Regions from separate parts of the Lysinibacillus irui genome, predicted to be linked through region 1. Evidence: a T-box and tRNA genes for the amino acid it is inferred to sense, from the RefSeq annotation. Region 1 holds a T-box; the other regions hold tRNA genes.
What was found. The T-box of region 1 lies ahead of metG (methionine--tRNA ligase). A T-box ahead of a tRNA ligase gene usually reads a tRNA of that ligase, here a tRNA-Met.
Positions count from the first base shown of each region.

Region 2: it has a tRNA-Met gene. The T-box ahead of metG (methionine--tRNA ligase) is inferred to sense a tRNA for this amino acid. The anticodon was not compared.
Region 3: it has a tRNA-Met gene. The T-box ahead of metG (methionine--tRNA ligase) is inferred to sense a tRNA for this amino acid. The anticodon was not compared.

Region 1 is NZ_CP113527.1:4,100,526-4,107,103, forward strand. It holds gene OU989_RS20610 (2-isopropylmalate synthase) at 1-1,368, shown strand, start outside; gene metG (methionine--tRNA ligase) at 1,418-3,052, opposite strand; T-box leader at 3,109-3,371, opposite strand; gene OU989_RS20620 (HAD hydrolase-like protein) at 3,473-4,120, opposite strand; gene fosM (FosM family fosfomycin resistance protein) at 4,136-4,561, opposite strand; gene rsgA (ribosome small subunit-dependent GTPase A) at 4,579-5,649, opposite strand; gene OU989_RS20635 (type III polyketide synthase) at 6,057-6,578, shown strand, end outside.
Region 2 is NZ_CP113527.1:3,408,227-3,414,804, reverse strand. It holds rRNA gene OU989_RS17280 (23S ribosomal RNA) at 1-1,859, shown strand, start outside; rRNA gene rrf (5S ribosomal RNA) at 2,021-2,136, shown strand; tRNA gene OU989_RS17270 (tRNA-Val) at 2,147-2,222, shown strand; tRNA gene OU989_RS17265 (tRNA-Thr) at 2,226-2,301, shown strand; tRNA gene OU989_RS17260 (tRNA-Lys) at 2,309-2,384, shown strand; tRNA gene OU989_RS17255 (tRNA-Leu) at 2,402-2,486, shown strand; tRNA gene OU989_RS17250 (tRNA-Gly) at 2,523-2,597, shown strand; tRNA gene OU989_RS17245 (tRNA-Leu) at 2,603-2,691, shown strand; tRNA gene OU989_RS17240 (tRNA-Arg) at 2,700-2,776, shown strand; tRNA gene OU989_RS17235 (tRNA-Pro) at 2,787-2,863, shown strand; tRNA gene OU989_RS17230 (tRNA-Ala) at 2,878-2,953, shown strand; tRNA gene OU989_RS17225 (tRNA-Met) at 2,980-3,053, shown strand; tRNA gene OU989_RS17220 (tRNA-Ile) at 3,061-3,137, shown strand; tRNA gene OU989_RS17215 (tRNA-Ser) at 3,153-3,245, shown strand; tRNA gene OU989_RS17210 (tRNA-Met) at 3,299-3,373, shown strand; tRNA gene OU989_RS17205 (tRNA-Asp) at 3,377-3,452, shown strand; tRNA gene OU989_RS17200 (tRNA-Phe) at 3,511-3,586, shown strand; tRNA gene OU989_RS17195 (tRNA-Gly) at 3,592-3,665, shown strand; tRNA gene OU989_RS17190 (tRNA-Ile) at 3,667-3,743, shown strand; tRNA gene OU989_RS17185 (tRNA-Asn) at 3,748-3,824, shown strand; tRNA gene OU989_RS17180 (tRNA-Ser) at 3,835-3,925, shown strand; tRNA gene OU989_RS17175 (tRNA-Glu) at 3,928-3,999, shown strand; gene OU989_RS17170 (VOC family protein) at 4,062-4,478, opposite strand; gene nadA (quinolinate synthase NadA) at 4,687-5,790, opposite strand; gene nadC (carboxylating nicotinate-nucleotide diphosphorylase) at 5,777-6,578, opposite strand, start outside.
Region 3 is NZ_CP113527.1:3,741,133-3,747,710, forward strand. It holds gene OU989_RS18840 (phosphotransferase family protein) at 1-28, opposite strand, end outside; gene OU989_RS18845 (hypothetical protein) at 378-728, opposite strand; tRNA gene OU989_RS18850 (tRNA-Leu) at 1,132-1,212, opposite strand; tRNA gene OU989_RS18855 (tRNA-Cys) at 1,260-1,333, opposite strand; tRNA gene OU989_RS18860 (tRNA-Gly) at 1,341-1,415, opposite strand; tRNA gene OU989_RS18865 (tRNA-Gln) at 1,421-1,495, opposite strand; tRNA gene OU989_RS18870 (tRNA-His) at 1,500-1,575, opposite strand; tRNA gene OU989_RS18875 (tRNA-Trp) at 1,588-1,661, opposite strand; tRNA gene OU989_RS18880 (tRNA-Tyr) at 1,676-1,759, opposite strand; tRNA gene OU989_RS18885 (tRNA-Thr) at 1,767-1,842, opposite strand; tRNA gene OU989_RS18890 (tRNA-Phe) at 1,852-1,927, opposite strand; tRNA gene OU989_RS18895 (tRNA-Asp) at 1,945-2,020, opposite strand; tRNA gene OU989_RS18900 (tRNA-Met) at 2,024-2,098, opposite strand; tRNA gene OU989_RS18905 (tRNA-Val) at 2,125-2,200, opposite strand; tRNA gene OU989_RS18910 (tRNA-Glu) at 2,216-2,290, opposite strand; tRNA gene OU989_RS18915 (tRNA-Ser) at 2,315-2,406, opposite strand; tRNA gene OU989_RS18920 (tRNA-Asn) at 2,412-2,488, opposite strand; rRNA gene rrf (5S ribosomal RNA) at 2,505-2,620, opposite strand; rRNA gene OU989_RS18930 (23S ribosomal RNA) at 2,731-5,658, opposite strand; rRNA gene OU989_RS18935 (16S ribosomal RNA) at 5,964-6,578, opposite strand, start outside.

The DNA of each region.
Region 1 (6,578 bases):
AATGACATTATGATCACGGCATTAGCACGTGCTGTAAAGGCGGATATTGATGCCGTCTATAATGCTGTCAAATACGCTGAAAACCCAATGATTCATATGGTACTTGGTACATCTGATATTCATGTGGAGAAAAAATTCAGCAAATCAAAGGATCAAATTCTTCAAATTGGCGTTGATGCTGTGAAATACGCAAAAACACTATTACCACAAGTTCAATATTCAACAGAAGATGCATCTCGTTCAGATTTTGAATATCTATGGAAAACGATCGAAGCTGTTATGAGAGCTGGCGCAACTATGATTAACGTTCCTGATACAGTAGGCTTTGCAGAACCAGAGGAATTTGGAGAAATGATTTTTAAATTAAATGACCGTATGAAAAATTTAGATGATAGCGTTCTTTTAAGTGTTCATTGCCACAATGACCTTGGAATGGCAACGGCTAATACGCTTGCTGCCATTAAAAATGGTGCAGATAAAGTAGAGTGTACAATTAATGGTATTGGCGAACGTGCAGGTAATGCTGCATTAGAAGAAGTTGTCATGGCCCTAAAAACTCGTAGCTCTATTTATAATGCTGAAACACGCATCAATACAAAAGAGATTATCAATACCTCTCGTCTTGTTTCTAGCTTTATGGGCTTAGATGTTCAGGTCAATAAAGCCATTACAGGAGATAATGCATTTGCTCATTCTTCTGGTATCCATCAAGATGGGTTGCTAAAATCTCGTGATGCTTATGAAATTGTCCATCCCGAAGACGTAGGTCTTGATGATATGGAGCTAGTACTAACAGCTCGTTCTGGTCGTCATGCCGTAAAAAATGCTCTTGAAAAATTAGGGTTTTCTAATCTTTCAACAGATGAATTTGAAGGGATTTTTGAAGGCTTCTTAAAGCTAGCCGATGCAAAAAAAGAAGTATACGATCACGATTTATACGTTATTGTTGAAAGCTATTATGAAAAGCATGATGCCAACAATAAGAACGCTACACACTACAGTGACCAATTCTTTGATTTCGAAGATCTACAAGTCGTCAGCAATGCAAGCTTCCCTTCTGCAAGTGTTAAGATCTGTAAAGGTGGCGAGGTGTTTAAAGCAAGTGCAGTGGGCTCTGGCCCAATTGATGCTTTATATTCAGCCATTGCAGAAATTACAAACATTGATGTAAAGCTTGTGGAGTACAATATCAATAGTGTCTCACGAGGCAAAGAAGCTTTAGGTAAAGTAAAAATTACGATTGAGCATGCAGGTGAAAAGTATATTGCTAAAGCAGCAGATACAGATATATTAAAGGCAAGCGCCCTTGCCTATATTAATGCCATCAATAGCATTGTCGTGGCAAAATTAACACCTGTGATGAATTAAATAATAGAAGAGAGCAGTATGGCTTTAAGAGTCATACTGCTTTTTGATGCTAGAGACTGTCCCTCACTAATTTTTGATACTCCTCATCAATTCGCTCTACATCTAGACGTTCAAACAATGGCGTCACATCTTGAATGATTGCAGGCAGTTCCACTTGTTCATGCCACATCATATCATTGATGCCTAACATGTTTCTTATTTTCTCAGCTGAAAACGGTAGAAACGGATGTAGTAGCTGGCCTAGATTAGCAATAATATAGACGCAGGTTGCTAATGTATGATTGCCAGCCTTCACATTTTCTTTTACCTGTAGCCATGGCTGTTGTTCGTCAAAATAGCGATTAGCCCCTCGAATATACTCAAAAATAGTCTCTAACGCCTGTTTGAAATGACCAGCCTCTATATGAGTACCAGCTTCATTAAATAGCTGAATCGTTTGTTTACGAATGTCGCTATCCACTTCCGCTTGTGGCACCTGACAAGAGAATGATTTCTCAATAAACTTCAATGTACGGTTCACAAAATTACCATAGGCTCCTAGTAGTTCACCGTTATGGCTATAAATAAATTCGCGCCATGAAAAATCAGTATCACGGTTTTCTGGCGCATTTATTGTTAAAAAGTAACGAATAGAATCTACATCATAGCGACTTAGAATATAAGGTACCCACACAGCCCAATTTTGACTAGTAGATAATTTGCGTTTTTCTAATGTTAAATATTCATTCGATACGATATGTGTTGGTAAAGCCTTAGCTCCGATTCCCATTAAAATTGCAGGCCAAATAACCGTATGGAAAGGAATATTATCTTTACCATGGACATAATACGAAATGGTTTCTTCATTCCATAAGTCTTCTATTGCTATTTGATGCTCTTTTGCCCATTCTAGACTGGCTGTTAAATACCCTGCAACTGCTTCAATCCAAACATATATCTTTTTCCCCTCAAAGCCAGGCACTGGAACATCTATACCATTTGGTAAATCCCTTGTTACCGCTCGGTCAGGGACTCCCTCTGCCAAATAGCGCTCCGTCAATCCTATAGCATTATCCCGCCAACGCTTTTCTGCCTTTGCTTCCGCTAAATAAGACTCGAGCCTTCCTTGAAATTGACTAAAGGTAAAATAAAAATGTTCTGTCTCTCTAATCACTGGCTCATTCCCACAAATTTTGCAGCGCTTATCAATTAAATCTAGCGGATCTAAAATTTCTGAGCAGTTATCACACTGGTCACCTCTTGCCTTCGCACCACAATTCGGGCATATCCCTTCGACAAAACGATCCGGTAAAAATTGCTTATCTGTCTCACAGTAAGCCTGTTCACTTTTTTTCTTGTATAAGAAATTGTTAGCAAGCAGCTGTAAAAATAAAGCCTTAACCGATTCATGATGATGCTCTGCGTCCGTTCTTGTGTATAAATCATAAGTAAATCCTAAGTCATTGAAACATCTTGTAAATTCATCATGATAATGATTGGCAATAGCCTCTGTTGTAGTATTTTCTTGTGCTGCACGAATTGAAATAGGCGTGCCATTACAATCACTGCCCGATACATATAACACCTGCTCGCCTTTTTGTCGGTAATATCTAGCCAAAATATCACCTGGTAATAATGCGGCAACATGACCTAAATGCAAAGAGCCATTTGCATACGGCCAAGCTCCTCCAATAACAATTGTCATTCTAAATTGCTCCCCTCACATAAAAAATGGTAAAAAAAATCGCCCTAATCAAATCTGATTAGGACGAGTATACCCGTGTTACCACCTATATTTACAAATAGCTCACACTATTTGCCTCTATCAGTACGTCTCATTCAATAAATAAAAGATACTGCCGCTGTTGTAACGAGTGCCCATCTCGTCGTAATCTACTTGCTAAAAAGCTTTCGGTACGAAGCTCAAAGGTCATTTTCAAAAGGGGTCATTTACCTCATTTCCACCAACAGAGGCTCTCTACAAAATGCTAGTCCAATTTACTTTTCCTTTTCAATGCTTTTCTTATAGGATTGGCACTATTTTACTCTTTCTTGTGCGAGATTGCAATGATTGTCGTTATAGCAGCCCTTCACCAAAAGTTGAGGGAGGAATGTTTGTAGGTAATTAATCTAGCGTTATGTTTAATAATGCTGTTAAATCCTCTATGACAATATCGGCCTTCGCTAATTCGTTATCTTGCGCAAAGTCAAAACGAACGCCTATCGACAGTAGCTGATTGTCATGTGCAGCCTGAATATCAGAAGATCGATCTCCTACTACTGCTCCGTCCTGTACTCCATTTTCAATTATTACCTTTTTGACCAATTCGGATTTATGACCACTTGCAATAGATTGAATGCTATAGATTCCCTTTATAAAGCGTCCTAATTGATATGTTTCAACAATTGCCTGTAAATAGTCAACCTGCCCATTACTCGCTATGTATAACGGATAATTCTCTGACAATACTGCAAGGGCTTGTTCAGCATGTGGATACAATGCCCCTTTACGATTACGTATTTGCTCAATCAACTTTACATGAAATAAGACATTACTCTCTTCACGTATTTCTACCGAATGCATAGGACATAATGTTTCCCAGACAACAGGTAATGGTACACCCATAATTTCTCGATACTTTTCTATTGGCGTTTCTCCCTGCCATAAGCCCTTTGAACGTAGTACATCAAATGTTGCATCAAGTGCAGGCTCTAAAATGAGATTGGTTTGAAATAATGTACCGTCCATATCAAAAATAAACGCTTTATTCATTGAATCACTCCTTGATTAATGATCAAAAAACTCCATATGCAGCTTTTCCTTCTTATAATAACTCAAACGGTCTTGCAAAGTTCCCGTATGAAATTCAAATTTATGGCCATCAAGGTCCGTAAAGTAAATCGATTTTTTATCCTTTTCGTCTCTTTCTCTACCTGCTAAAATATTAACCTTTAATTGCACTAATCTATCATACATTTGATCAAAGTCATCCTCAGAGATTGTAAAGGCAATATGTGTGTAGGAATGCTGGATATCATTGCGGGGTATATCCTTTTCTACATTAAGGGCAAGCCACAGCCCATTTACATCAAAATAGGCTGTAGTCTTCCCCTTTACTAATAGCTTAGCATCGAAAACATTTTCATAAAAAGCGATGGATTCCTCTAAATTAGAAACCGAAAATAGTAAATGATTGATATGTTGAACTGTCATAGAAGTGCTCCTAATGATTATTTATTTCTTTTTTTCAATCCCTTTGTAATTTGCTTCCACTTACGCTGTTCCTCAAGCTTTGCCTGGGCATTTGTTTTACGTTCGATATAAGCCAATTCTCGTTGTAGCTTAAAGTAGCTCTGCAGACGATATTGGTCCAAATCACCATCTATAATAGCTTGCTGTACTGCACAATAAGGCTCTGTTTGATGGGTGCAATCACGATAGCGGCAAGCTGTTGCTAGTTCTTCAATATCTTGAAAGCTCGACGCCAAGCTATCACCTTGATCCCATAATTGAAGTTCTCGCATTCCTGGCGTATCAATCAAACAGCCTCCAGTAGGTAACATTACTAACTCTCGATGTGTCGTTGTATGACGTCCTTTAGCATCATCCTCACGAATACCCGCTACCTTCATCAGCATTTCTCCACATAATGCATTCGTTAATGTTGATTTACCTGCCCCTGAAGAGCCCAGTAACGCCCCCGTCACTCCTTCTTGAAATAATGCCTGAATCTCCATTAATCCTTCACCAGATAAAGCACTCGTTACAAAAATATCTACGCCAAATGCCACGGTCTCCACTTCTTGAACTAGGCTTGCAACATCCTCACATAAATCCGCTTTTGTCAGTACAATAACAGGCTTTGCACCTGAATCCCATGCGGCCACTAAATAGCGTTCCATACGTCGAATATTAAAATCCGCATTCAAGCTCATAACAAGTAATACAATATCGACATTCGATGCGACAATCTGCTCTTGAATTTCTTGACCTGCCACTTTACGTGAAAAGACAGACTTGCGCTGGAATAATTGATGAATGATCGCTCGTTCCTCACCTGGCATTTTCTCTACTAGTAACCAATCACCAACCGCAGGATAGTCCTCACGAGCTAAAGACGTATAGGCATAATGACCAGCAATTGTCGCTAGCCATTCTCCCTCTTCGGCCAACACACGATAAGAATGTTTATGTTCTAAGATAACCCTTGCAGGCACACAGTTTTTCAGTTTTGGCTGTTTTTTCATTTCTATCATTTGCTCTTCAAAATAAGTTGTAAAACCTAATGTTGTTAATTTCAATTTAATTTCCTCCTAAACGTACATATCATGATGCCTTTTAGCGTAATTGCAATTGACACTTACACCATAGGCTATATCGCGGTTCAGCAATTTGGGACCACGATAAAAAAACCTTGTATCTGCAATTCGGCAGTTACAAGGTTTCACAGGCACGTTTAAAAGGTACACAAATACTCCGAGCTATAGCACGGTGTCATGTTGTATAGTTTAGGCGTGTGAAATTGAACAAACCGAATTGCAGTTCACTAAAAACAGATCTATTCATCATGTCACATCACCTACTTTCCATTTTGTTGTTATTAATATAGCTAAATTTTCAGAAATTGTCAATTCCAATTTTATAAGCATTTATTCCAATCCTCAACGCATAGAATGAACAAGACCACTAACTGCGAGGAGATGTTGGATTGCCTAAAATCATTTCTATTAGCACACATCAACCGCCCTACACATTACAGCAAGCAAATGCAGAGGAACTAACGAAAGAGCTTTTCTATGCAAAAATCCCAAAACTAGAGCGATATTTAAAGGTTTTTGAAAATGGTGGTATCGACACACGACATTTTTGTGTACCACCAGAATGGCATCGTACGAATCACTCTTTTGAGGAACGTAACGAATTATATATTGAATTAGCTACACAATATAGCGTGAACGTCATCCAAGCGTGTTTAGAAAATAACGCCTTTTTATTTTCCCCAATTTCTCCCGAAGAAATTGATGCCATTATTTTTGTTAGTAGTACGGGCATTTCAACACCTAGCATTGATGCGCGTGTTATGAACAAGCTTACCTTTTCAGATCGACTTAAACGTATTCCACTTTGGGGGCTTGGCTGCGCAGGTGGAGCAGCTGGAATTAGTAGAGCTTATGATTTTTGTAAAGCACATCCCCATTCGAAGGTGCTTGTTGTTTGTGTTGAGTTATGT
Region 2 (6,578 bases), 690 kb from region 1:
GGAAAAGGATGTGGCGTTGCACAGACAACCAGGATGTTGGCTTAGAAGCAGCCATCATTTAAAGAGTGCGTAATAGCTCACTGGTCGAGTGACGCTGCGCCGAAAATGTATCGGGGCTAAACGATTCACCGAAGCTGTGGATTGACATCTACGATGTCAGTGGTAGGAGAGCGTTCTAAGTGCGTTGAAGTCAGACCGGAAGGACTGGTGGAGCGCTTAGAAGTGAGAATGCCGGTATGAGTAGCGAAAGACGGGTGAGAATCCCGTCCACCGTATGACTAAGGTTTCCTGAGGAAGGCTCGTCCGCTCAGGGTTAGTCGGGACCTAAGCCGAGGCCGACAGGCGTAGGCGATGGACAACAGGTTGATATTCCTGTACCACCTCCTCACCGTTTGAGAAATGGGGGGACGCAGTAGGATAGGGTAAGCGCGCTGTTGGTTATGCGCGTCCAAGCAGTAAGGCGTGTGTGTAGGCAAATCCGCACACTGTAACGTTGAGCTGTGATGGCGAGTCCGTATGGACGAAGTTCCTGATTTCACACTGCCAAGAAAAGCCTCTATCGAGGTGAGAGGTGCCCGTACCGCAAACCGACACAGGTAGTCGAGGAGAGAATCCTAAGGTGTGCGAGAGAACTCTCGTTAAGGAACTCGGCAAAATGACCCCGTAACTTCGGGAGAAGGGGTGCTCTTGAGCGTGCAAGCGCATGAGAGCCGCAGTGAATAGGCCCAGGCGACTGTTTAGCAAAAACACAGGTCTCTGCAAAACCGTAAGGTGACGTATAGGGGCTGACGCCTGCCCGGTGCTGGAAGGTTAAGAGGAGTGGTTAGCGCAAGCGAAGCTGCGAATTGAAGCCCCAGTAAACGGCGGCCGTAACTATAACGGTCCTAAGGTAGCGAAATTCCTTGTCGGGTAAGTTCCGACCCGCACGAAAGGCGTAACGATCTGGGCACTGTCTCAACGAGAGACTCGGTGAAATTATAGTACCTGTGAAGATGCAGGTTACCCGCGACAGGACGGAAAGACCCCGTGGAGCTTTACTGTAGCCTGATATTGAATTTTGGTACAACTTGTACAGGATAGGTAGGAGCCAGAGATCTCGGAGCGCCAGCTTCGAAGGAGGCGTCGGTGGGATACTACCCTGGTTGTATTGAAATTCTAACCCATGCCCCTTAGCGGGGCAGGAGACAGTGTCAGGCGGACAGTTTGACTGGGGCGGTCGCCTCCTAAAAGGTAACGGAGGCGCCCAAAGGTTCCCTCAGAATGGTTGGAAATCATTCGTAGAGTGTAAAGGCACAAGGGAGCTTGACTGCGAGACCTACAAGTCGAGCAGGGTCGAAAGACGGGCTTAGTGATCCGGTGGTTCCGCATGGAAGGGCCATCGCTCAACGGATAAAAGCTACCCCGGGGATAACAGGCTTATCTCCCCCAAGAGTCCACATCGACGGGGAGGTTTGGCACCTCGATGTCGGCTCATCGCATCCTGGGGCTGTAGTCGGTCCCAAGGGTTGGGCTGTTCGCCCATTAAAGCGGTACGCGAGCTGGGTTCAGAACGTCGTGAGACAGTTCGGTCCCTATCCGTCGTGGGCGTAGGAAATTTGAGAGGAGCTGTCCTTAGTACGAGAGGACCGGGATGGACACACCGCTGGTGTACCAGTTGTCTTGCCAAAGGCATCGCTGGGTAGCTATGTGTGGACGGGATAAGTGCTGAAAGCATCTAAGCATGAAGCCCCCCTCAAGATGAGATTTCCCATTACGCAAGTAAGTAAGATCCCTCAAAGACGATGAGGTAGATAGGTTCGAGGTGGAAGTGTGGTGACACATGGAGCTGACGAATACTAATCGATCGAGGACTTAACCAAATTGTTTGAAGCAGTCAATGTACGTTTATCCAGTTTTGAAAGAACAACTCTTTCATAAGAGCTTTTATACATACTGTATTTTGAAGCTTAACATATAGGAACTTCTGCTAAGAATGCTATATCCTTATTGTAATGCAGAAGACAGCACATCTACGTGCAAGTCTAGTGATGATGGCAAAGAGGTCACACCCGTTCCCATACCGAACACGGAAGTTAAGCTCTTTAGCGCCGATGGTAGTTGGGGGCTTCCCCCTGTGAGAGTAGGACGTCGCTAGGCATAATACCCAGGAGGATTAGCTCAGCTGGGAGAGCACCTGCCTTACAAGCAGGGGGTCGGCGGTTCGAGCCCGTCATCCTCCACCATATGCCGGTTTAGCTCAGCAGGTAGAGCAACTGACTTGTAATCAGTAGGTCGTGGGTTCGATTCCTATAGCCGGCACCATTTTTTCGAGCCATTAGCTCAGTTGGTAGAGCATCTGACTTTTAATCAGAGGGTCGAAGGTTCGAGTCCTTCATGGCTCACCATTTTGAAATAATAATAAGCGGGTGTGGCGGAATTGGCAGACGCACTAGACTTAGGATCTAGCGCCGCAAGGCGTGGGGGTTCGACTCCCTTCACCCGCACCATTATTTTCATTGCCAGATAAAAAAACTTATGCACATGCGGAAGTAGTTCAGTGGTAGAACACCACCTTGCCAAGGTGGGGGTCGCGAGTTCGAACCTCGTCTTCCGCTCCAAATGTGCCGGGGTGGCGGAACTGGCAGACGCACAGGACTTAAAATCCTGCGGTAGGTGACTACCGTACCGGTTCGATTCCGGTCCTCGGCACCATTTATTATGCGCCCGTAGCTCAATTGGATAGAGCGTCTGACTACGGATCAGAAGGTTATGGGTTCGACTCCTGTCGGGCGCGCCAAAAGAACGAACGGGAAGTAGCTCAGCTTGGTAGAGCACTTGGTTTGGGACCAAGGGGTCGCAGGTTCGAATCCTGTCTTCCCGACCATTTCCTAAAATTATGGGGCCTTAGCTCAGCTGGGAGAGCGCCTGCCTTGCACGCAGGAGGTCAGCGGTTCGATCCCGCTAGGCTCCACCATAGTAAATAACCAGTATAAAGATCCTGGCGGCGTAGCTCAGCTGGCTAGAGCGTACGGTTCATACCCGTAAGGTCGGGGGTTCGATCCCCTCTGCCGCCATCTTAAAGGACCTTTAGCTCAGTTGGTTAGAGCAGACGGCTCATAACCGTCCGGTCGCAGGTTCGAGTCCTGCAAGGTCCACCATTTATATAGTGTAACGGAGGTATACCCAAGTCTGGCTGAAGGGATCGGTCTTGAAAACCGACAGGCGGGTAACACCGCGCGGGGGTTCGAATCCCTCTACCTCCTCCAGTTTTAAATTTTTATAAATGGTGCTTTAAAAACTCGAAACAGAATATCATTATCGCGGGGTGGAGCAGTGGTAGCTCGTCGGGCTCATAACCCGAAGGTCGTTGGTTCAAATCCGGCCCCCGCAACCAAAAGGTCCCGTGGTGTAGCGGTTAACATGCCTGCCTGTCACGCAGGAGATCGCCGGTTCGATCCCGGTCGGGACCGCCATTATTATAATGAAAAACATGAGAAGCAAAAGAGTGAGCAAGCTTAGCATGGACGAAATGGGTCAGTAGCTCAGTTGGTAGAGCATTAGATTGAAGCTCTAAGTGTCGGCGGTTCGATTCCGTCCTGACCCACCATTTATGCGGGTGTAGTTTAATGGTAAAACCTCAGCCTTCCAAGCTGATGTCGTGGGTTCGATTCCCATCACCCGCTCCAAGGGCCTATAGCTCAGCTGGTTAGAGCGCACGCCTGATAAGCGTGAGGTCGATGGTTCGAGTCCATTTAGGCCCACCATTATTCCGAAGTAGCTCAGTTGGTAGTAGCACCTGACTGTTAATCAGGTTGTCGCAGGTTCGAGTCCTGCCTTCGGAGCCATTTTTTATTTGGGGAAGTACTCAAGAGGCTGAAGAGGCGCCCCTGCTAAGGGTGTAGGTCGGGTAACCGGCGCGAGGGTTCAAATCCCTCCTTCTCCGCCATTGGCCCGTTGGTCAAGTGGTTAAGACACCGCCCTTTCACGGCGGTAACACGGGTTCGAATCCCGTACGGGTCATACTAAAAAACAGTAACTGCATTTGCAGCTACTGTTTTTTTTATATTTAGATAGATATATAATTACTCATTATTTAGTGCGCTTTCATCCATATATACTACTTCCCAAATATGCCCATCTACATCTTGGAATCCCCAGCCGTACATAAATCCGTGATCTTGTGGTTTACTGTAAGGTTTACCACCAGAGGCTAGTGCTTTATTTACTAATTGATCTACTTGTTCTCGGTTTTCAGCGGAAAGACATAATATCGCCTCTGCAGAAGTAGCTGTATCTGCAATCTCCTTCTTTGTAAATCCTTTGAATCGTTCTTCTACCATTATTAATGCAAAGATATTTTCGCTAATAATCATTGAAGCTGTTGTTTCATCACTAAATTGTTGATTGAATTCAAAACCTAAGTCTTTAAAAAAGTTGATTGATTTGTTAAGATCTTTTACTGGTAAATTGATAAATATATTTTTCGATTGAAAAGCCATTGATTATCACCTCCAAATCGACATTATCATAGAAAATAAATCCATGTCAATTTCTACAAGTAAATGGATTTCATTTAATTCCCAACATCCTTAATGAAAAAGTATAAGTCATATCAAAAAATGAACGACGTTTTTCATAACTCCTTAACTTTACAAAAAAAGCAGAAATATTGATACAACAACATGTCTGCTTTTAAAATTCTTCTTGTTACCCCCGTACAAGCATTCTTTCAAGTGAGCTAAGTGCTTCAGCGGTAGTATGTTCATCTACTTGTATACGATTATGAGGTTGCCCCTGTTCAATACTTTCAAGACTCCATAGTAAATGTGGAAGGTCTATTCGGTTCATAGTTAGACAAGGACAAAAATTTTCATTTAGCGAAATAATATGTTTATCTGGATGTTGCTTAATGATACGATTGACAAGGTTCATTTCTGTTCCAATGGCCCATGCAGATCCGCTTGGTGCTCGATTGATTGTATCAATAATGTATTTTGTCGAGCCGGCATCATCAGCTGCTGCAACAACTTCACGACTACATTCTGGATGAACAATAATTCTCATTGTGGGATGTTCTTTGCGAATGACTTCCGTATGTTGAACTGTAAACCCCTCATGCACAGAACAATGACCCTTCCACAGAATAACCTGGATGTTTTCAAGTGATTCCTTAGTTTCGAGCATATTTTTATGAGGATTCCAAACGGCCATATTTTCAAGGGGAATACCTAAATCATAGGCGGTATTTCTCCCTAAATGTTGATCGGGTAAAAAGAAAATACGCTGTTTTTGTGTAAATGCCCATTGAACAAGCTCCCTTGCATTCGATGATGTAACACAGGCACCACCATGTCGTCCCGTAAAGGCTTTAATGGCCGCGGTTGAATTGACATAAGTTAGAGGAATAATCGTATCGCCAAAGAGCTGTTGAAGGATTGGCCATGCTTGTTCTGTTTGATAAATATTCGCCATATCAGCCATCGAACAGCCTGCACGCATATCTGGTAAATAGACATGTTGCTGTTTCATTGTCAGCATGTCTGCCGTTTCTGCCATAAAATGTACACCACAAAATACGATATGTTCAGCCTCCTTATTAGCGGCAGATAATTGAGCTAGTTGTAGAGAATCACCAGTTGCATCAGCAAATTGAATAACCTCATCTTTTTGATAATGGTGTCCTGGGATAAAAAGTTTAGAGCCTAATTTTTTCTTTATTGCTAAAATACGAGATTCCATTTCCTCTACGGATAATGTCCGATAATGCTCAGGAAGTAGTGTCGTCTGTTGTAATAAACTAGTGATGGACAAGGGAATGAGCTCCTTTCATTTGAACAAGTGCACTAATATCAAAAGCTTTGACAGAATGGGTTAATGAACCAAGTGAAATCCACTGAACACCTGACTGTGCATAAGCCTTTAAATTATCCAGTGTGATACCCCCTGAAGCTTCTGTTGCAATAGTAGGGGGGACAGAAGGAAGCCAATCTCGAATTTCTTCTGGACTGCGGTTATCAAACATAATGATATCTACTCCAGCAATGATGGCTTCATCTAGCTGTTCCTTTGTTTCAATTTCTACTTCAATTTTCACGGTATGACCGACTTTCTCTCTAGCGGTCTGAACAGCTTTTGTTATACTACCTGCAAAGGCAAGATGATTATCTTTTAACATGATGGCATCATACAGTCCATTTCGATGATTAAAAGCACCACCGACTCTCACTGCATATTTATCAAGCATACGCATGCCAGGCATTGTTTTACGAGTATCACATATTTTCGCATGCGTACCTATCGTTTCTTGGACTGCTTGGTGAGTAGCTGTTGCAATGGCAGACATACGTTGAATAAGATTTAAGATGACACGTTCGCCTATTAACAATTTTTGTAAGGGACCTTTTATCACGGCTAGTATATCGCCTGCATCTACTGTCTCTCCATCCTTTTTATGAAGATAAATTTCCATAGAACGATCTAGTAGAAGAAAGCCATGCTCAATAATGAGAGCTCCGCAAAAAATTCCTTTTTCTTTAGCATAAAACGAAAAAGATCCCTGTTGTTCGGCTGAAAAAATAAATTCACTCGATAAATCCCCA
Region 3 (6,578 bases), 360 kb from region 1:
GTATTTCGTTTAGTTGTATGGGTTTCAAAATTTTCAACACCTCAGCTTTGATGTATTAACTTCTACTTTACCATCTATAAATTCAATTCTTTGTTATCTTTTCCTTTCTATGCAACAACATTTTTGTATGGTCCACAATGTTAGAGTTGTAATTGAAAGAATAATTATTGGGATAGTTAAATATCATATAAAAATAAGAGAATCCTTTTGAATAGAAGGTTAAAGTGTAGCGAGTATAAGGCTTCTTAAAAGTAATATGTAAACTTTCCTTTTATATAAGCATTGCTGCTTCCTCATAAGCTCTTGGTGGAAGTCGCTATCTCAAAATGTTTTTTAGCATTTCAATTATTTTCTTTTAACCTTATGCATTTATAGTTTCATAGCGTTTTTATATACTTTATGAGGTTATCAATATTTTGCGAATTATATTCCTCCTCTGACAAAAGATAGTAACCACTTTTCGAAAAATCAATGTGACTAAGTAAACTTTTTAAATATGGAGAAATCAAAACTAATACGCCATCATTTTCTAATAATTCCTCTGGAGATTCATACCCATGAGTTACTTCTACATTAAAAGTACTCAAATTATTTTCTTTTAGTGAATCTTCTATGGTTTTTTTCAGTCTCGATGACCTTTTTTTCAAAAAGAATCCTTCTCGATCTAAACCAGTTGCAAATCCTCTAAACCCCATTGCTAATTTTGGATAAATATAAATCGTTTTCATTATAATCATCCTTTCAAAAAAATTATAATCCTTTTAATACTAATCATAAATTTTCTCCAACTTCTATTTTATGTAATATTCATTCATATATTCATTATATTTCCATTTTATTATATCATGTATAGAACATTAGAGACATGATTATAGCTGTGTTAAGTAAATTCATACTGTCCCTTAAATAGCTCTCTTGCTTTTACTAGGTTTAAAATCTAGACTAAGATTAGAAGAATTGTTGGAACCTCTCATAAAACCTTTTTTTAGATAATGAGCTTGTGTAAACATAATCAATTCTACTCGTTTTCGATCGTATTCCTAGGAAATACAAAAAGCTCACAAACCTTGATAGTACAAGGTTTGTGAGCTTTCTAAACTTACTAAATGTAACGTATATATAACGTAATGATACCGGTGGTCGGGGTCGAACCGACACTCCAAAGGAACACGATTTTGAGTCGTGCGCGTCTGCCAATTCCGCCACACCGGCATAATGGAGATAAAAAAAATCGGATAAACCGATTATCAGATAAAATATGGAGGCGGCAACCGGATTTGAACCGGTGATAAGGGTGTTGCAGACCCGTGCCTTACCACTTGGCTATGCCGCCATCATATTGGAGCGGAAGACGAGGTTCGAACTCGCGACCCCCACCTTGGCAAGGTGGTGTTCTACCACTGAACTACTTCCGCAAAAATGGCTGGGGTACTAGGATTCGAACCTAGGCATGACGGAATCAAAATCCGTTGCCTTACCGCTTGGCTATACCCCAACAATGGGGCGACTGATGGGAATCGAACCCACGAATGCCGGAACCACAATCCGGTGCGTTAACCACTTCGCCACAATCGCCATAAAATTAATTGGCAGGGGCAGTAGGAATCGAACCCACACCAAAGGTTTTGGAGACCTCTATTCTACCGTTGAACTATGCCCCTATAGTAAAAAAAACTGGTGGAGGGGGACGGATTCGAACCGCCGAACCCTAAGGAGCGGATTTACAGTCCGCCGCGTTTAGCCACTTCGCTACCCCTCCGGAAAAATGGTGCCGGCTATAGGAATCGAACCCACGACCTACTGATTACAAGTCAGTTGCTCTACCTGCTGAGCTAAACCGGCAAAAAAATATGGTGGGTCAGGACGGAATCGAACCGCCGACACTTAGAGCTTCAATCTAATGCTCTACCAACTGAGCTACTGACCCATATTTAAAAAAATAAATGGCGGTCCCGACCGGGATCGAACCGGCGATCTCCTGCGTGACAGGCAGGCATGTTAACCGCTACACCACGGGACCATTTGGTTGCGGGGGCCGGATTTGAACCAACGACCTTCGGGTTATGAGCCCGACGAGCTACCACTGCTCCACCCCGCGATAATACTATGTTGTTATGAAAAATATGGTGGAGGATGACGGGCTCGAACCGCCGACCCTCTGCTTGTAAGGCAGATGCTCTCCCAGCTGAGCTAATCCTCCATCTGGGTATTTAAATGGTGACCCCTACGGGATTCGAACCCGTGTTACCGCCGTGAAAGGGCGGTGTCTTAACCACTTGACCAAGGGGCCTTCGTTTGGAATAAATCAAAGTGCTGGCGGAGAGTAAGGGATTTGAACCCTTGAGACAGTGTTAACCGCCTACACGATTTCCAATCGTGCTCCTTCGGCCACTCGGACAACTCTCCAAGAATGGCTCCGAAGGCAGGACTCGAACCTGCGACAACCTGATTAACAGTCAGGTGCTACTACCAACTGAGCTACTTCGGAATAATTTTAGTATATAGCCTAGCGATGTCCTACTCTCACAGGGGGAAGCCCCCAACTACCATCGGCGCTAAAGAGCTTAACTTCCGTGTTCGGTATGGGAACGGGTGTGACCTCTTTGCCATCATCACTAGACTATTTGAAAGACAATACCTATTATAACATATTTTATCAAAATTACAAGTATATTATAATATTTTATTCTTTCAAAACTGGATAAACGTGCATTGACTGCTTCAAACAATTTGGTTAAGTCCTCGATCGATTAGTATTCGTCAGCTCCATGTGTCACCACACTTCCACCTCGAACCTATCTACCTCATCGTCTTTGAGGGATCTTACTTACTTGCGTAATGGGAAATCTCATCTTGAGGGGGGCTTCATGCTTAGATGCTTTCAGCACTTATCCCGTCCACACATAGCTACCCAGCGATGCCTTTGGCAAGACAACTGGTACACCAGCGGTGTGTCCATCCCGGTCCTCTCGTACTAAGGACAGCTCCTCTCAAATTTCCTACGCCCACGACGGATAGGGACCGAACTGTCTCACGACGTTCTGAACCCAGCTCGCGTACCGCTTTAATGGGCGAACAGCCCAACCCTTGGGACCGACTACAGCCCCAGGATGCGATGAGCCGACATCGAGGTGCCAAACCTCCCCGTCGATGTGGACTCTTGGGGGAGATAAGCCTGTTATCCCCGGGGTAGCTTTTATCCGTTGAGCGATGGCCCTTCCATGCGGAACCACCGGATCACTAAGCCCGTCTTTCGACCCTGCTCGACTTGTAGGTCTCGCAGTCAAGCTCCCTTGTGCCTTTACACTCTACGAATGATTTCCAACCATTCTGAGGGAACCTTTGGGCGCCTCCGTTACCTTTTAGGAGGCGACCGCCCCAGTCAAACTGTCCGCCTGACACTGTCTCCTGCCCCGCTAAGGGGCATGGGTTAGAATTTCAATACAACCAGGGTAGTATCCCACCGACGCCTCCTTCGAAGCTGGCGCTCCGAGATCTCTGGCTCCTACCTATCCTGTACAAGTTGTACCAAAATTCAATATCAGGCTACAGTAAAGCTCCACGGGGTCTTTCCGTCCTGTCGCGGGTAACCTGCATCTTCACAGGTACTATAATTTCACCGAGTCTCTCGTTGAGACAGTGCCCAGATCGTTACGCCTTTCGTGCGGGTCGGAACTTACCCGACAAGGAATTTCGCTACCTTAGGACCGTTATAGTTACGGCCGCCGTTTACTGGGGCTTCAATTCGCAGCTTCGCTTGCGCTAACCACTCCTCTTAACCTTCCAGCACCGGGCAGGCGTCAGCCCCTATACGTCACCTTACGGTTTTGCAGAGACCTGTGTTTTTGCTAAACAGTCGCCTGGGCCTATTCACTGCGGCTCTCATGCGCTTGCACGCTCAAGAGCACCCCTTCTCCCGAAGTTACGGGGTCATTTTGCCGAGTTCCTTAACGAGAGTTCTCTCGCACACCTTAGGATTCTCTCCTCGACTACCTGTGTCGGTTTGCGGTACGGGCACCTCTCACCTCGATAGAGGCTTTTCTTGGCAGTGTGAAATCAGGAACTTCGTCCATACGGACTCGCCATCACAGCTCAACGTTACAGTGTGCGGATTTGCCTACACACACGCCTTACTGCTTGGACGCGCATAACCAACAGCGCGCTTACCCTATCCTACTGCGTCCCCCCATTTCTCAAACGGTGAGGAGGTGGTACAGGAATATCAACCTGTTGTCCATCGCCTACGCCTGTCGGCCTCGGCTTAGGTCCCGACTAACCCTGAGCGGACGAGCCTTCCTCAGGAAACCTTAGTCATACGGTGGACGGGATTCTCACCCGTCTTTCGCTACTCATACCGGCATTCTCACTTCTAAGCGCTCCACCAGTCCTTCCGGTCTGACTTCAACGCACTTAGAACGCTCTCCTACCACTGACATCGTAGATGTCAATCCACAGCTTCGGTGAATCGTTTAGCCCCGATACATTTTCGGCGCAGCGTCACTCGACCAGTGAGCTATTACGCACTCTTTAAATGATGGCTGCTTCTAAGCCAACATCCTGGTTGTCTGTGCAACGCCACATCCTTTTCCACTTAACGATTACTTTGGGACCTTAGCTGGTGGTCTGGGCTGTTTCCCTTTTGACTACGGATCTTATCACTCGCAGTCTGACTCCCGTGTATAAATATCTGGCATTCGGAGTTTGTCTGAATTCGGTAAACCGGGATGGCCCCCTAGTCCAAACAGTGCTCTACCTCCAGTATTCTCATCACGAGGCTAGCCCTAAAGCTATTTCGGAGAGAACCAGCTATCTCCAAGTTCGATTGGAATTTCTCCGCTACCCACACCTCATCCCCGCACTTTTCAACGTGCGTGGGTTCGGGCCTCCAGTAAGTGTTACCTTACCTTCACCCTGGACATGGGTAGATCACCTGGTTTCGGGTCTACGACCACGTACTATTTCGCCCTATTCAGACTCGCTTTCGCTGCGGCTCCGCCTTCTAAAGCTTAACCTTGCACGTAATCGTAACTCGCCGGTTCATTCTACAAAAGGCACGCTATCACCCATTAACGGGCTCTAACTACTTGTAGGCACACGGTTTCAGGATCTCTTTCACTCCCCTCCCGGGGTGCTTTTCACCTTTCCCTCACGGTACTGGTTCACTATCGGTCACTAGGTAGTATTTAGCCTTGGGAGATGGTCCTCCCGGATTCCGACGGAATTTCACGTGTTCCGCCGTACTCAGGATCCACTCAGGAGAGAACGAACTTTCGACTACAGGGCTTTTACCTGCTCTGGCGGACCTTTCCAAGTCGCTTCATCTAACTCGCTCTTTTGTAACTCCGTATAGAGTGTCCTACAACCCCAAGAGGCAAGCCTCTTGGTTTGGGCTCTTCCCGTTTCGCTCGCCGCTACTCAGGGAATCGATTTTTCTTTCTCTTCCTCCAGGTACTTAGATGTTTCAGTTCCCTGGGTCTGCCTTCAAGACGCTATGTATTCACGTCAAGATACTACGCGATTAAACGTAGTGGGTTCCCCCATTCGGAAATCTCCGGATCAAAGCTCACTTACAGCTCCCCGAAGCATATCGGTGTTAGTGCCGTCCTTCTTCGGCTCCTAGTGCCAAGGCATTCGCCGTGCGCCCTTAATAACTTAACCTACAGCTTTCAATACACATCGCATTTCGTTGTCAGCTTCACTCGTTCAATCAGTCACGTACTGAAGTACGCTCCTTCATTCACTCGATTGCTTCCTAGAACTGCTTGTGTCTTGAAACCTTACTAATGTTATTAAGCCTATAAAAAACTTAAAAAATAAATGTGTTTGTTACAATTTCAATGTCGTTTTATCCAGTTTTCAAAGAACAAGTTTTGAAGTATTTCATTCGGAAGAATGAACCTTCAAAACTGAACGCAAAACGTAATCTTACAAACCCTAGGTTTGTATTCCGAAATAATCCTTAGAAAGGAGGTGATCCAGCCGCACCTTCCGATACGGCTACCTTGTTACGACTTCACCCCAATCATCTATCCCACCTTCGGCGGCTGGCTCCAAAAGGTTACCTCACCGACTTCGGGTGTTACAAACTCTCGTGGTGTGACGGGCGGTGTGTACAAGGCCCGGGAACGTATTCACCGCGGCATGCTGATCCGCGATTACTAGCGATTCCGGCTTCATGTAGGCGAGTTGCAGCCTACAATCCGAACTGAGAACGACTTTATCGGATTAGCTCCCTCTCGCGAGTTGGCAACCGTTTGTATCGTCCATTGTAGCACGTGTGTAGCCCAGGTCATAAGGGGCATGATGATTTGACGTCATCCCCACCTTCCTCCGGTTTGTCACCGGCAGTCACCTTAGAGTGCCCAACTAAATGATGGCAACTAAGATCAAGGGTTGCGCTCGTTGCGGGACTTAACCCAACATCTCACGACACGAGCTGACGACAACCATGCACCACCTGTCACCGTTGCCCCCGAAGGGGAAACTATATCTCTACAGTGGTCAACGGGATGTCAAGACCTGGTAAGGTTCTTCGCGTTGCTTCGAATTAAACCACATGCTCCACCGCTTGTGCGGGC